DNA from 2 places in the Providencia sp. 2.29 genome. Region 1 is predicted to be linked to the other one. Evidence: predicted binding sites of a transcription regulator. Region 1 holds the regulator's gene; the other holds the start of a gene.
What was found. The regulator Fur, encoded in region 1, represses iron uptake genes when iron is present. The targets are predictions, from matches to a motif close to ATAATAATGAGAACNACTATCAA.

Region 1 (7,709 bases):
TCCCGAAGGGAAAAGCGTATTATGACCACGACGCTCAATAACCATTAATCGAGCACACAGTAAAACGGCAATAAACATCCCTCCAATAGGGATAAATTTGTCTTGACTTAAACTGCCTAGAGAGATGGCGAGCACGGCGCAAGAAAGCAGTAAAAGGGCCTGTAATGGAATCGGCTGTTGAGGGCAGTTTTCATGGGGATTTTTTGCCGGCAAAATCCGCCAAGTCAGCCATAAATAAGGGATACCGACTACGACCAGACACCAAAATGCTCCTCGCCATATATCGTACTCTGCAAATACGCCACCCAGTGCTGGCCCTAGTAATGTTGCCATTCCCCACATACTCGACATCATCGCTAACACTCTCGACCATAAATGTTGAGGAAATACAATGTGTACCATTGAGTAAGATAAGGTGAGTAAAATCCCGCCACCAGCCCCTTGGATCACTCTGCCAAGGAGCATCACTGGCATTGAGGGGGTGATAGCGCAGATAACGGATCCTACAAGAAAAATCAACGTCGCCAGCCCATAACTTTTTTTGGGGCCAAAATAATTGAGGATCCGTGAGGTAAGGGCGGACAAAATAATCGAAGACAGAATAAACAGTGTGGTATTCCAAGCATAGAAATTAATGCCGCCAATATCCCGTACAACGGAAGGTAATGTGGTAATGGTGATATAAACATTAATCGCATGGAGGCAAATCCCCCCCGATAAGGCAAGTGTTAAACAGAGATTCTTACCGGTGAGTAGTGTACGCCAACCTTCCTGCTGACTTTTCTCTATATTCACGTGTGACGGATCCCTCTTATTTCTCTTATTGAATCGCCTTATTTTCCCTCACTAAAATCATTCACTTGATCTGTTTATGAGTGAAAAACTATTCATCAACTAAAGCAGTTATGAATCAACTTAGCAAGTTTGAATGAAACGATTACATTCAAATGTAGTTATTTTTTATGTTGAAATAAGTCCAAAATGCCCATTCTGTCCATAGTGTTTTGCCTGCATTTTATCCTAAAATCAGGATATTAATTCGATAAATACCATAAATTCGAATAATTAGTACTGTAAATGAATAGAAAAATTAATGTGTCTTGGCTCATATTTTAGGAATAAATATATTTTTAGTCTTGATAATTCGCGTTGCGAAAAATAGGCTAAGTAGGTACTCGTATTTTGTTTATCAAAACTAATCATTACTTAACGGGCGGCTACTGAAATTTATCACTGAAAAATAATATAAAAAACTGAGGAAACATCGAATGGTTAATAAAAATGTCAATCGTGGCAGGGGAATACTCGTGCTTAAAATAGGAATAGCACTCCTTCCTATTAGTTATCAACCAATAAGTTTTTCTGAGCAATTTTTAGATGATTCAACCCTTAAAGGCGGTTTGTATTATTGGCAACGTGACCGTTCGAGGAAAGAGTTAAATCCAGAAAGCGATAAATATAAGAAATATGTCGACAACCTTAAACATTCAACCGTGAATGCCAGCCTTGATTATTCTTCAGGTTATTTTCAGGATGTCATCGGTTTAGATTTAGCCGCATTTACAGCCATAGAATTATCCAATAGTGGCCCAGCGGCGCCTAATGAAATTGGTTTTAGTGATGCAAAAACGCGTTGGGATGAAAAATGGACCGGTGATCGAAGTGGTGTCAGCGTCTATAAAGCAGCGGCTAAAATGCAATATGGTCCGTTTTGGGGCAGAGGCGGTTATATCCAACCAACAGGACAAACACTATTAGCTTCTCACTGGAGCTATATGCCCGGAACTTATCGGGGTTTCGAAATCGGTGGGGTATTTGATTTCGCACAACAAGGGGCCTTGAGCCTGTCATATATGTGGACAGACCGTTATAAAGCGCCTTGGTATCGCGATATGTATAACTTCCGTGAAGCGGATGGCCAAACAGGGATCAGTTATTTGCAATCCCTTGGTTTTAAATATGATTTTAAAAATAACCTTGTTTTAGAGGCGGCTTATGGGCAAGCAAAAGGCTATATGGACCAGTACTTTGCTAAGGCCTCTTATGCTGTTCCTGTGGCTACACGTGACCTGCGGATGTCTTATCAATTTTATGGAGCAAAAGATAAGGTAACCAATGGTGGCATTAATGATGTTTACGATGGATTGGCGTTCTTGCAAGCCGTGACGTTTGGCTATACCTATGATCAGTTTGATTTTCGATTAGAAGGCACTTATGTGAAGGCAAAGGGGAATCAGGGCTATTTTTTACAGCGTATGACCCCGGGGTATGCGACATCAAATGGGCGATTAGATATTTGGTGGGATGGGCGCTCCGATTATAACGCGAATAATGAAAAAGCGCTCTTTGCGGGGGTGATGTACGATTTAGCTAAATGGGATCTTGCTGGTTGGAAAGTAGGAACATCATATATTTATGGATGGGATGCTAAACCCAGCACGAATACACAATATGCTCAAGATGTAAAATTAAAAGAAACGGCTTGGAACGTTGATATTTTATATACCGTTCAGACAGGTAAGGCGAAAGATACCTTATTTAAATTACATTTTACTAAATATGACAACCATACAGATATTCCAAGCTATGGTGGTGGGTTCGGCAATATATTTCAAGATGAAAAAGATATTAAGTTTATGGTCATGATGCCATTTACTATTTTTTAATAGCGCGGTCACTGCTATTAAAAAATAAAATAGCAGTGGTTGATTTTGAATTTAATATTGAGGTCACAATGAAAAAGAATTATTTAAGTCCTTTAGCATTATTCATATCAGCAACACTTTTTTCTACCGCAGTAAATGCTGAACAATCATCGGCTCAAGTCGTCGATGCATTAAGTGATATAGATGTGAAAATAAATGTGCTTGATAACCAAGCTGGTGAGCATGGTACTCACTGTGCTGCACTGGGTGCCGATTGGGCTGCATGTAACCGTGTCGATATTACCTTAACAAATGGCGATACTGCGATTGAATCCAACGATTGGGCGCTTTATTTTCATAGTATTAGACAGATTCTAAAACAAGATAACCCGCAATTTAAGATCACACATATTACAGGCGACCTTCATAAAATTACACCAACAGAGCAATTTAAAGGGATTAAAGCCCACGAAAAAGTGGTATTACCGCTAACGGGAGAATATTGGCAGGTTAGTTATTCAGACTTTATGCCTAGGTGGTACGCGACATCGGGAGATGCATCCCCACGCAACCTTAAGAGCACTGATACTCAAGATCCAACAACCTTTGTTACCCCCTTTGAACTGAAAAATTGGAAACGAACCGACGCCGATAACAATCTATTAATGACGCCAGAAAACCGCTATCAAAAAAACTTAGCGATGAAACCGTTATCTGAGCAGCAATTGCGAGGGCAAATCTTACCTACGCCATTTGATATCAGTTTGCAGTCAGAGGATGTTGATCTGAGTAAAGGCGTTAAATTACAACTAAATGGGCTAACGAAAGGTGAGTTAGCTGTTATTGAACAACACTTACAACTGAGCAAGCTAAAACAAAATAGTCACGGGTTCCCCATTGAAGGAAAAATCGCACCTAAGCAATTTTCTACTGAAGATCAAGTGAGTGGTGCTTACAAATTAGTGATCACACCGCAACGAGCCGAAATTATTGGTTATGACCGTATAGGGTTATTTTATGGTGTAGGTTCATTATTGTCAGCAGTAACTGAAGGTGACACACCGAAAGTGGCAGCAATGGTCGTGAATGATAAACCACGTATGGAATATCGTGGGGTCTTTTTAGACGTTGGACGAAATTTCCACAGTAAACAGGTGGTGATGCGATTAATTGACCAGATGTCACGCTATAAATTAAATAAATTCCATTTTCATTTAACCGATGATGAAGGTTGGCGGATAGAGATCCCCGGTTTACCTGAATTAACGGAAGTGGGAAGTCAGCGTTGCCATGATTTAACTGAGCAAAAATGTTTATTGCCGCAACTCGGGTCGGGGGCTGACAATAATAATATGGGGAGCGGCTATTTCACACGTGATGACTATATTGAAATTTTACGTTATGCCAAAGATCGCAACATTGAGGTGATCCCTGAAATTGATATGCCAGCCCATGCACGTGCAGCCGTTGTTGCTATGGAGGCGCGTTATAATAAGTTAAGCGCGGCGGGCGATGAACAAGGGGCAAATGAGTACCGCTTAGTTGACCCATCAGATACTTCAATAACCACATCGGTACAGTTTTATGATAAGCGCAGTTATTTAAACCCTTGCTTAGATTCATCACAGAACTTTGTCAATAAAGTCGTCAGTGAAGTGATGCAGATGCACGATGAAGCAGGTGTTCCACTGAAAACATGGCATTTTGGTGGTGATGAGGCGAAAAATATTCGCTTAGGTGCAGGCTTCCAAGATAAACGCGGCCCTATTGAGCCGGGCAAAGGTATTATTGATAAACAGCGCGAAGATAAGCCATGGGCAAAATCGAAAGCATGTCAGGCTTTAATTCAGCAAGGGGATGTCAGCGATTTTGACCATCTTTCCAGCCATTTTGCTAAACAGGTGAGTAAAAGTTTGCAACAAAAAGGCGTTACAACAATGCAAGCATGGCAGGATGGTTTAAAAGACGCTTCGAGTGCGAAAGATTTCGCCACTGACAATGTTCGCGTTAATTTCTGGGATACTCTCTATTGGGGAGGCTTTGACTCGGCAAATGATTGGGCAAACAAAGGCTACCAAGTGGTTATCTCCAACCCAGACTATGTCTATTTTGATATGCCTTATGAAGTTAACCCAAGTGAAAGTGGTTACTACTGGGCAACACGCGCGAGTGATGAACAAAAAGTCTTTGCTTTTGCTCCGAATAACCTCCCTCAAAATGCTGAAACCTCAGTGGATAGAGATGGGAATCCTTTCAGTGCGAAAAGCGACAAGCCTTGGCCGGGCGTATATGGTCTTTCAGGGCAATTGTGGAGTGAAGCCGTCAGAACGGATGATAAGGTCGAATACATGTTATTCCCTCGCATTTTGCCGCTGGCAGAAAGAGCGTGGCATAAGGCGCAATGGGAAAATGATTATCAATCAGGGCGTGAATATATTGGTGGTAAAACCCAATATGTTTCACAGCAAAAATTAGCAGATGATTGGAACCGTTTTGCGACTATCGTAGGGCAAAAAGAGCTTCGCCGCTTAGATAGAGCCGGAGTTGCCTACCGTATCCCTGTTCCTGGTGCAAAAATTGAAAACGGTGTGCTACTGGCGAATATCAGTTACCCTAGCTTAATTATCGAGTATGCATTGGCAGATAGCGATAACTGGCAGGTTTATTCGGCGGATAACCCACCCAAAGTCAATGGGAACGTCAAAATAAGAGCGAAAAGTCCAGACGGGGCGAGGGCGAGTCGTGTAGAAATCGTGACTCAAAAATAACGGGTATGTGGTGAGGGAGCGAATGAAGAGGCTCCCTCACGGTTTTATCGTCACCATACAATAATCACATTCTATTACCCGCCGAGCTTGGGTATCAGAACCCTATCAACCATACGACTTAATCTTTACTCAGCTGACAAAGGATTGAAGGGGACTCGTTAGGTTCTTGAAAGATCTCAAAACAGGATAAGTAAGGCATTAATATGAAGTGGGGAAGGCTAGAGCCCAGTGAGTACTGGACTCAAATCCCACAGCCTTTTTAAAAACTATCTATAGTCAGTTAAAGGCAAAGATTTACGGTAATTACTCTTTTGGATCGTGTGCATCCGCATTTTCACGGCAATCGCCATCAGCACAGTGACCATAAAGATACAAACTGTGGTTAGATAGTTTAATACCGTGGCGTGCAGCGATATTGGTCTGGCGCTCTTCGATGGATTTGTCAGAGAACTCGATGACTTTTCCACAGTCTAGGCAGATTAAGTGGTCATGATGGTGCTGTTGAGTCAGCTCAAAAACGGATTTACCGCCTTCAAAGTTATGACGTGTCACGATACCTGCATCATCAAACTGGTTTAATACGCGGTAAACTGTAGCCAGACCGATCTCTTCGCCCATATCAATCAGCTTTTTGTAGAGATCTTCCGCACTGACGTGATGGCACTCAGGCTCCTGAAGTACTTCCAATATTTTTAATCTTGGAAGAGTGACTTTGAGTCCAGCATTCTTCAATGCTTTATTGTTGTCTGTCATGCGGGTTTGTCCTGTATCTTAAATCATAAATTTAACAATAATGAGACGTTTTTAACATAAATTCAGTTGTCTTCTAAACTGATTTACAATTATAGGCATGGAAATAAAAAATAGAAACCATGCTTTGTCGCATTATTATAATAGTATTAATAAGCCTATTTCTAATTAGTCGATTAGCCTAAAATTTCAGACAAAGACATCTCTTCTGAAATTTGCTGTACCCATGCATCAACACGTTCTTCGGTGAGTTCCGGCTGGCGATCTTCATCAATAGCAAGGCCGATAAAGTGGTTATCATCCGCCATTCCTTTAGATGCTTCAAAATGGTAGCCATCAGTTGGCCAATGACCGACGATCACTGCACCGCGTGGCTCGATAATATCGCGAATGGTTCCCATCGCATCACAGAAGTACTCCGCATAGTCTTCTTGGTCGCCACAGCCGAATAAAGCAACAAGTTTACCTTCAAAGTCAATTTCTTCGAGTGTTGGGAAGAAGTCATCCCAATCACATTGGGCTTCACCATAGTACCAAGTTGGGATACCGAGAAGCAGAATATCGAATGCTTCAATATCTTCTTTACTGCACTTTGCAATATCATGAACTTCCGCGTTCTCGTTGCCTAATCTCTTTTGGATCATCTTGGCAATATTTTCTGTATTACCAGTGTCACTACCGAAGAAAATGCCTATGACTGCCATAAAGTGAATAACCTCTTGTTTTTCCAATCTGGTTTACTAAAGCCAGATAGGGCTAAATTTGAACTAAAGTACCTAGAATTTTGACCCTATTTTGGCGAAAAAGCGTGAATAAATCTGTCGAATTTGTGTGGTTTATGAAGACGAAACTATTGACCAGAAGGCTCATAGACTAGCGCTAGCTGTGACATTAACATCTCTTCTATCAACTCACTACGGCTCATGTTTTTTTCATTCGCCAATTGATTCAATATCGTGACAGCATCTTCATTAAGTTTTAATTCAACGCGGCGTAGTCCTTTGACCTTATCACGCTTAAGTTGATTACGTTTGTTGATTCTTAATTGTTCATCCCGCGACAGCGGACTTGTTTTAGGTCGCCCAGGCCTGCGTTCCTCAGCGAACAAATCAAGGGTGGTGCGATCAGTTTGTTCTTTTGCCATATATTTTTACTGCTAAAGGGCGTATACCAATAATCCAGCGCGCAATAATACCCTAGCTGACTCCCTTGTACCATAGCGTATGTCGAGCGAAAGTTATTGATAGTAAAAAAAAGAGCTGTTTGTTGGAAAAAGCACCAGCCGAGCGCATGCTGGTGCTTTGACGGTACTATTATTGAGTTTGCTGCCGCCATAAATGTGCATATAACCCATTTTGCTGAAGCAAATTTTGATGGTTATCCATTTCAGCCACCTTACCGTCGCAAATTACACAAATGCGATCCGCATGCATGATAGTATTCAAACGGTGCGCAATACTGATCACTGTCCGTCCTTGTGTGATTAAAGGCATATTCGCCATGATGGCGGCTTCGGATTCATAGTCTAAAGTTGAAGTGATTTTGA
Region 2 (7,709 bases), 2.2 Mb from region 1:
CAGTGACTTTTGGAAGTTTTCAAAAACAGGTGTCTCTGGCAGGGTTAATATATGGCTATCCATTGATGAACGCCTGATCAAATCGGATTCTGCTTTAGGACTATAAATATCACCTTTCCAATAAACCGACATCATAGGCACACGACAACGACGCCCTAAAAGCCCTTGATTTTTTAATGAATAGCAACTTAATTCATGCCGTAATGCCGCACCATCAACATGATAAATTCCTAAACGACTGGCGAAAACATCCAGCTCCATACGTGGAATATCGCGCTGATATTTTTCTTCATGCAATAAACTGTGTACAACTGGCCCTAAGACAGCGACAGCTTTGATTTTATCAGGGCACATATAGGCAAGCCTTAAAGCGACATTGGCGCCAAAGCGCAACCCAACAAGGCCAAAGCGTGTATGGTCTATCCATGGGATTGTGTTTAGCTGGCGAACCACTTGTTCATGGAGTTCACTGGTTTCTTGGGATAGCTTATATTTAATTGAATAGCCAATTGACGGCATATCTAATGTCAACATGGCAATACCAAGTGGCTCAAGGTAGTCACGGAAAAAACGGCAATAGTCGATTTGTAAACTATCCAGCGTTCCACATACCATGACTGTCGGATAAGGCCCCTGACCCGTTGAAGGGATATGTAAAAAGCCACATACCTCTTTATTACCATCGACCTTAAACGCGATTTTTTTCAGTTTATAACGCGAAAATTGTGCGGCGCTATCATAGGCTTTGCATGCCAAGAGAATCGCTTGATCCGCTAATTCATCGCCTTTTATAAAAGGGTAAGCGGCAATACTGTACAAATTGGCAGCACGCAACCATGCCCGACTGGCTTTTTCTCCTCCTTCAAACTGCAAGGCTTTTTGTTGCCATTGCATGGCTTGATGAGACCACTCAAAGCACCAGTTACCGCGACGATTACCAATGATGGTATCAAGTAAATGTTCATCACTACGTTCGGCTTCTGTTACCGCAATACGGCTCAAAACCTCTTCAATTTCTAAAGCGTCAATACCACGCCAAATCCACAACAAGCGATTGATCATACGATACCAGCCCGCGTGCTGGGCACCACTTAATGCCGAATGGCTATTGACAATAGGGGCGCTATAAGCGGAGTAAGAAACTAATGTTGATGTTTCAGTTTGCTTAACTTTTGGCTTGAACAGTTTTTCGGAGAGATTTTGTTGAGTCATCCTGATAACCTGTCGGTTGAGCTAAAATAAAAAGGGAATGCCATTGCATCCCCCTTATCATAACGTTTCGTGTTTAATTTTATTAGGTAATAATGTTTTAAGCATCATAATAAAGGGCACACCCCATATTAGCGCTATTTTTACCTGTCATTTAGATCTAACTCAAAACCGTTATGGTTTATTTATCTTGCTCACACAAAGGCTTTACAAACACCACGCCCATATCCCATGGCTGTTCAATCCACGTGTTTTGTGGAATATCAACGACATAATCATCCACCAATGGGCGGCCTGCTGGTTTTGCAAAAATTGTCACAAAATGTGCTTTCGGGTACATATCACGAATGGCTTTTGCAGTACCACCAGTGTCAACGAGGTCGTCAATGACAATGAAACCTTCCCCATCACCTTCGGCACGTTTAATGACTTTCAATTCACGCTGGTTGTCATGGTCATAGCTGGAGATGCATACGGTATCAACATGGCGGATACCCAATTCACGTGCAAGAAGTGCACCTGGTACAAGGCCACCACGGCTAACCGCGATAATGCCGGTCCATTGTTCGACTGGTAATAAACGTTGTGCGAGTTTACGGGCATGTATTTGCAACATATCCCACGTTACGACATATTTTTCGCTCATAAAATTCGGGTCCCGACTGCTGAGTAATACTGAAATGTGTCTTGCGGAAAAAAGGTTGCGCGAGATTATAGTGATTTGACACAGCAAAAACCAGCAAAAACGGATAATTGTGATGAATTAATATGATTTACACTGACTATTTATAACAATTAGGTGTATGCTGAGAAAATCAATCGTGTGGCCTGAATATCTGTGCCACACCTTTTAAGCAGAATAAGTAGCTAAAAATAAATAAGACCAAAGTCGCTTAAGGAGATCTAACGTGTCTGAACTAGCCAAATTGTCACCACAGCCATTATGGGATATTTTTGCCAAAATTTGTTCAATTCCCCATCCTTCTCATCATGAAGAAGCGCTAGCAACACACATTATCGAATGGTCAAAACAAAAAGGGTTTCATGTAGAACGTGACCAAGTCGGTAATATCTTGATCCGCAAAGCGGCAACACCTGGCTATGAAAATCGTAAACCTGTTGTGCTGCAAGCACACTTAGATATGGTTCCGCAGAAAAATAATGACACGGTACATGATTTTACCAAAGATCCTATCCGCCCTTACGTTGATGGAGAGTGGGTCACGGCAGAAGGCACAACTTTAGGTGCAGATAACGGTATCGGAATGGCATCTACCCTTGCGGTGCTAGCAGATGATAGCGTTGAACATGGGCCACTTGAAGTACTGTTAACCATGACCGAAGAAACAGGCATGGACGGTGCTTTTGGCTTACAAGCAGGTTGGCTACAAGCGGATATTCTGATCAATACTGACTCAGAAGAAGAAGGCGAAATCTATATGGGTTGCGCGGGTGGTGTTGATTTTACAACAACATTTGACCTCACTCGTGAAGCCGTACCGCAAGGCTACAAAACCTTCACCATGACATTAAAAGGCTTAAAAGGCGGTCACTCTGGTGGTGATGTTCATTTAGGTTTAGGTAATGCTAACAAGCTGTTGGCACGCTTCCTTGCGGGCCACCAAGAAGAGCTTGGTTTAAAACTGTTAGAATTCACTGGGGGAACCGTTCGTAATGCTATCCCTCGTGAAGGGCATGTGATTATCGCTGTTCCAGCGGATAAAGTCGCTGAACTAACAGCCCTAAGAGCACGCTATGAAGACATCTTAAAAAATGAACTGGCCGTTGTTGAGCCAAACTTAGTTCTTTTATTAGAAGAAACTCAAAGCAACTTGAAAGCGCTGACTGAAGAGTGCCAAAAACGCTTTGTGTTCTTCTTAAATGCGGCGCCAAATGGCGTGATCCGCATGAGCGATGTCGCAAAAGGTGTGGTAGAAACCTCACTTAACGAAGGCGTTGTCACGATGACGGAAGAGAAAGCCGAAGTGATTTTCCTCGTTCGCTCATTAATCGACAGCGGTAAAAACTATGTCGTGAATATGCTGACATCGGTGAGCAAGCTCGCACAAGCACAATACCGTGCAGAAGGCAGCTACCCAGGTTGGCAACCCGATGCAGACTCACCCGTTATGCATTTAGTTAGCGAAACTTACCAAAAACTGTTTGGTAAAATTCCTAATGTAATGGTGATCCATGCAGGTCTGGAATGTGGTCTATTCAAGAAGCCTTACCCTGATATGGATATGGTCTCTATTGGGCCAACCATTCGTGGTGCGCACTCACCTGATGAGCGAGTACATATCGCCAGTGTTGGTGAATACTGGAAATTATTAACAGCGGTCTTAAAAGCGATCCCTGTTAAAAACTAATTGTTTCTTCAAATACCCGTCTTAATGAACGGTCTAGCTTTATGGGATCAGCGTCATTAATGGCGGGTGTTTTTTAGAAATCTAGTAATAATTGCCTTTCTATCTGTGGGCTTAATAACGTTACATGCAGGCCCACTAGCCTAACACCTCGATCTTTACGGCGGTGCTCCCACACTTGCTTAGCTAATGATATTAAGTCTTGCTTGTCTAAAATGGGATAAGCATGCTCTTGAGTTGTTTGCTGAAAGTCATTAAATTTCATTTTTATCCCTTGCCGAGCAATACGGCGGTCCGGTTTCACTTTCATAAGCCTGACTTCCAACTCTTCATATAATTGATTAAGTAATGGTAAGCAATCTTCCCAATGTTGAATATCTTCTGCCAGTGTGCGTTCGACACCAACAGATTTACGTAGCCTATCGGGATTGACTGAGCGTTCATCAATTCCATGGCAACGCTCCCACAGGACTTGACCAAATTTCCCCATCACTTTGATTAAGTTAACCACATCATAACTTTGTACATCACCACAAGTTTCTAGCCCCATATCGAGTAATTTTTGTGCGGTTACCTTCCCTACCCCAGGAATTTTCTTTAATGGCAATGACCAAACAAAGTCGGGCAACGCTTGAGGCGTGATCACGTATTGGCCATTCGGTTTATTTAGATCAGACGCTATCTTGGCTAAAAACTTTATTGGGGCTATCCCTGCCGAAGCAGTGAGTTGCAGTTCATCAAAAATTTGCTGGCGAATGGCTTGGGCAATCAATGTCGCTGAGCCGTGGTAATGCTCACACTCACTGACATCCAAATAAGCTTCATCCCAAGAAAGAGGCTCTATTAAATCCGTATACTGGGAAAAGATTTTATGAATATGTAAAGAGGTTTCTTTATAAAGGGCCATCCTACCCGGTACAACTTTCAGATGAGGACACAACCTTAATGCAACCGCCGTTGACATGGCGCTATGTACGCCATAACGCCTCGCTTCATAATTCGCGGTACTGATGACACCACGGCGGTCAGCACTCCCACCGACGGCAATTGGAATATTGCGCAAACTTGGGTCATCACGCATTTCTATCGCTGCATAGAAGCAGTCCATATCGATATGAATTATTTTACGCATAGCAATCTGATCGACAAACAACACTGTTCAAATATACAGTATATTTATAGACTGTGCAATTATTCCTCAAGCAAGCAACATAGATGAAAATAATTATTATTTTTATTACCCAAAAAACCACCTCAAAACGACTCATTAAAGATGTTTATAGAATGGTTAATTAGTAGGAAAATAATGAATAAAAATTATATTTCATGGTTTAAAATCAATAACTCTACACATCTCTTTTTATCAACATTTAATCACCTTTCTCTGGCTGGATTACTTGTTGTTACCTCCTCTGCATTTGCGCAAAGTACATCGGAAGAGGTTAAACAGACAAAACAACAAGATGATGTCGTTCAATTCCCCGCGCTCTCTGTTGTTGGTAATTTAAATTCCAGTGTCGGTGCCGGTAGCTCTGTATTAAAACTGAAGGATATTGAGCGTACTCAAGCTAATAACCTTGCAGAATTAGTTGATCAGCTACCGGGGATCTCCTCATCAGGTTCACCTCGCCCCGGTGGACAAACCCTAAATATTTGGGGCATGGGCGATGTGGAAGATGTCAAAGTGACCCTTGATGATGCCCCTAAAGGGTTTGAAAAATATCGCCAAGGCTCTGTGTTTATCGAGCCTGAGCTGATTAAACGCATTGACGTAGATAAAGGACCACATAATATTATGGATGGTAATGGTGGTTTCGGCGGAACCGTTAAAATTACCACCAAAGATCCCGCAGACTTACTACTTGCCGATCAACATTTTGGCGCTATGTTCAAATATAGCTATCACACTAATGATCGCCAAAATATTTACAGTTCAGCACTATATGGTAAAACATTAAATGGCGTTGCAGATGGTTTGCTGTATGTCAGTAAACGAAAAGGGGATGATTTACGCCGCCCCGATGGCACTCGATTTGGCTTTTCGCAAGCTGACCAACTCTCTTATTTACTGAAAACCAACCTTTATCTCAATGATGAACACACGCTCAGTCTATCGGCAATGCGCTCCGAATCGGATAACTTAGTTCCTTGGGCAGCCAAACGAGATGAGTTAGCAACACCAACGCAAAAAGAGATTGAGCAATATGGTTTTGACGGTGCGATAAAACGCAAATTGGTCCAACGGGATCAACAAGATCAAAACTATAGTGTGAAATGGAATTATATCCCTGAAAATAGTGATTGGATCAACCTAACGACAACTTATGCTTGGTCTAAGAGTCAACAGCATGATACCCGACCAGAAAATGCTTCAAAATACTTAACCTCCAGCTTAGGGAATAAAAGTTGGGTTGACTATACCGATCAGCTATTTGATATCCATAATGAAAGTCTATTTGATACTGGTCGTTTAGAACATCAACTTACTATAGGTGCTCGTTGGCATAAAAATGATCGCGGTATTTTGATGTTTGATGCGGGAAAAGCGAAAAACCCTAAATATAACTATGGTTATTATCAGCCACAATTTATGCCAGCAGGTGTTCAAGAAACCACTAGTGTATATCTCCAAGATGCGATTAGTTGGCACACACTCACTGTCACACCGGGCTTACGTTATGACTATGTGCAGAACAAAGGTAAAGGAAACTTAGCCGCAACCTATATGGAGCAAGACCCGCTAATTGGTCATGACTACCGTTCTGTCACTTATAGTGGTATTTCACCTCACTTAGGCATTCTTTGGAAAACGACACCGAATCTCACTTTATTCGGGGATGTTAGCCGCACATGGCGTGCACCTGTTATTGATGAACAATATGAGGTGCAATTTGCCAATAGTAGTTTAACCGGAAGTAGTCGAAACTTGGGTAAGGAGCGCATGGATGGGGTACGTTTAGGCGCAATACTCGACTTTGATCAAGTCATACAGGCCAATGATCAGCTGCAGATACGAACCACGCTTTTTCGTAACAGAGGAAAGGATGAGATATTCCGCCGCCGTGGTGAATACTGTGAAGCCAAGAAAAATGGTACTGGCGATTGTGGTCGCCCCTTATCCAATTACCGTAACTTACCCGGTTACACCATTGAGGGCTTAGAAATTGAGCTATTTTATGATAGCCCGAATGTATTCGGTAAAATGGCCTACTCCGCCATCAAGGGTGAACGTGACGCTTCCCCTCGAGACCCTTGGTTTGGGCAAAAAACATGGATTGGTGAGATCCCACCAGATACTTTACATGTTATGTTGGGGTATAAACTCCCTCAATGGAATGCCAACTTTGGTCTCACCGGTGACTTTGTTGGTCATCAAGTCCGCTCTCCCGCAGATAGAGATCCTAAAGCCGATTCATGGGGATACCCAAAGTCGAAAGGCTATGCACTCTATGGTGCATTTGCGCAATGGCAGCCTGAATTTATTCCAGATACCAATATTAGAGTGACCGCGACTAACCTCTTTGACCGTGACTACTATCCCTACTTAGGGGAGTCTGTCTCAGGCGTTGGTCGTGATGTTCGCTTAAGTATCACCAAGTACTTCTAAGCAATCGATGGACTCTCATCTCTGAGAGTCCATAATTGACAATAAAATAAAAATGATAATAATAATTATTTTTATTTATGACAACACACACCCCCTCTATAGAAAATAGCGACTTGGCAGAAGAAAGCCAACTTTTGCAACAGCACGCCCCTAGCCTATTTCGCTATATTCTTGCGCGCACACCTGATAGCGATATCGCAAACGAAATTTTACAGGATGTCTTTGTTCATACGATTGAAACATATCGCTGCCAAACTTTGCAATTTCCGAGAGCCTTTATGTACACACTGGCACAACGCAACATCGCTAATTTTTATCGTCGGCAACGCATCGAAGCGGAATATCAACGTTTGCTGGTGGAGCCTGAGCCAGAGTGGAATTTAGAAACTCAGTTAGTAGTCGAAGAGCAATTGCAATTACTGTCTGAGCAACTTGCCAAACTACCTGAAAATATGGAACAAGCTTATTTACTCGCGCAATTTGAAGGGATGACATACCAACAAATTGCAACTCAGTTAAAAGTTAGT

Region 2: the regulator Fur is predicted to act here: its motif matches at 4,791-4,813, upstream of I3B46_RS04510 (TonB-dependent hemoglobin/transferrin/lactoferrin family receptor).

What each region holds. Positions count from the first base shown of each region.
Region 1 covers NZ_CP065420.1:3,274,406-3,282,114, reverse strand. The annotation lists gene I3B46_RS15500 (MFS transporter) at 1-795, opposite strand, end outside; gene chiP (chitoporin ChiP) at 1,269-2,666, shown strand; gene I3B46_RS15490 (beta-N-acetylhexosaminidase) at 2,735-5,413, shown strand; gene fur (ferric iron uptake transcriptional regulator) at 5,717-6,166, opposite strand; gene fldA (flavodoxin FldA) at 6,340-6,867, opposite strand; gene ybfE (LexA regulated protein) at 7,014-7,307, opposite strand; partial or broken gene I3B46_RS22520 (type I secretion system permease/ATPase) at 7,477-7,701, opposite strand.
Region 2 covers NZ_CP065420.1:1,025,796-1,033,504, reverse strand. The annotation lists gene frsA (esterase FrsA) at 1-1,212, opposite strand, end outside; gene gpt (xanthine phosphoribosyltransferase) at 1,391-1,855, opposite strand; gene pepD (beta-Ala-His dipeptidase) at 2,118-3,578, shown strand; gene dinB (DNA polymerase IV) at 3,652-4,707, opposite strand; gene I3B46_RS04510 (TonB-dependent hemoglobin/transferrin/lactoferrin family receptor) at 4,882-7,182, shown strand; gene I3B46_RS04505 (RNA polymerase sigma factor) at 7,260-7,709, shown strand, end outside.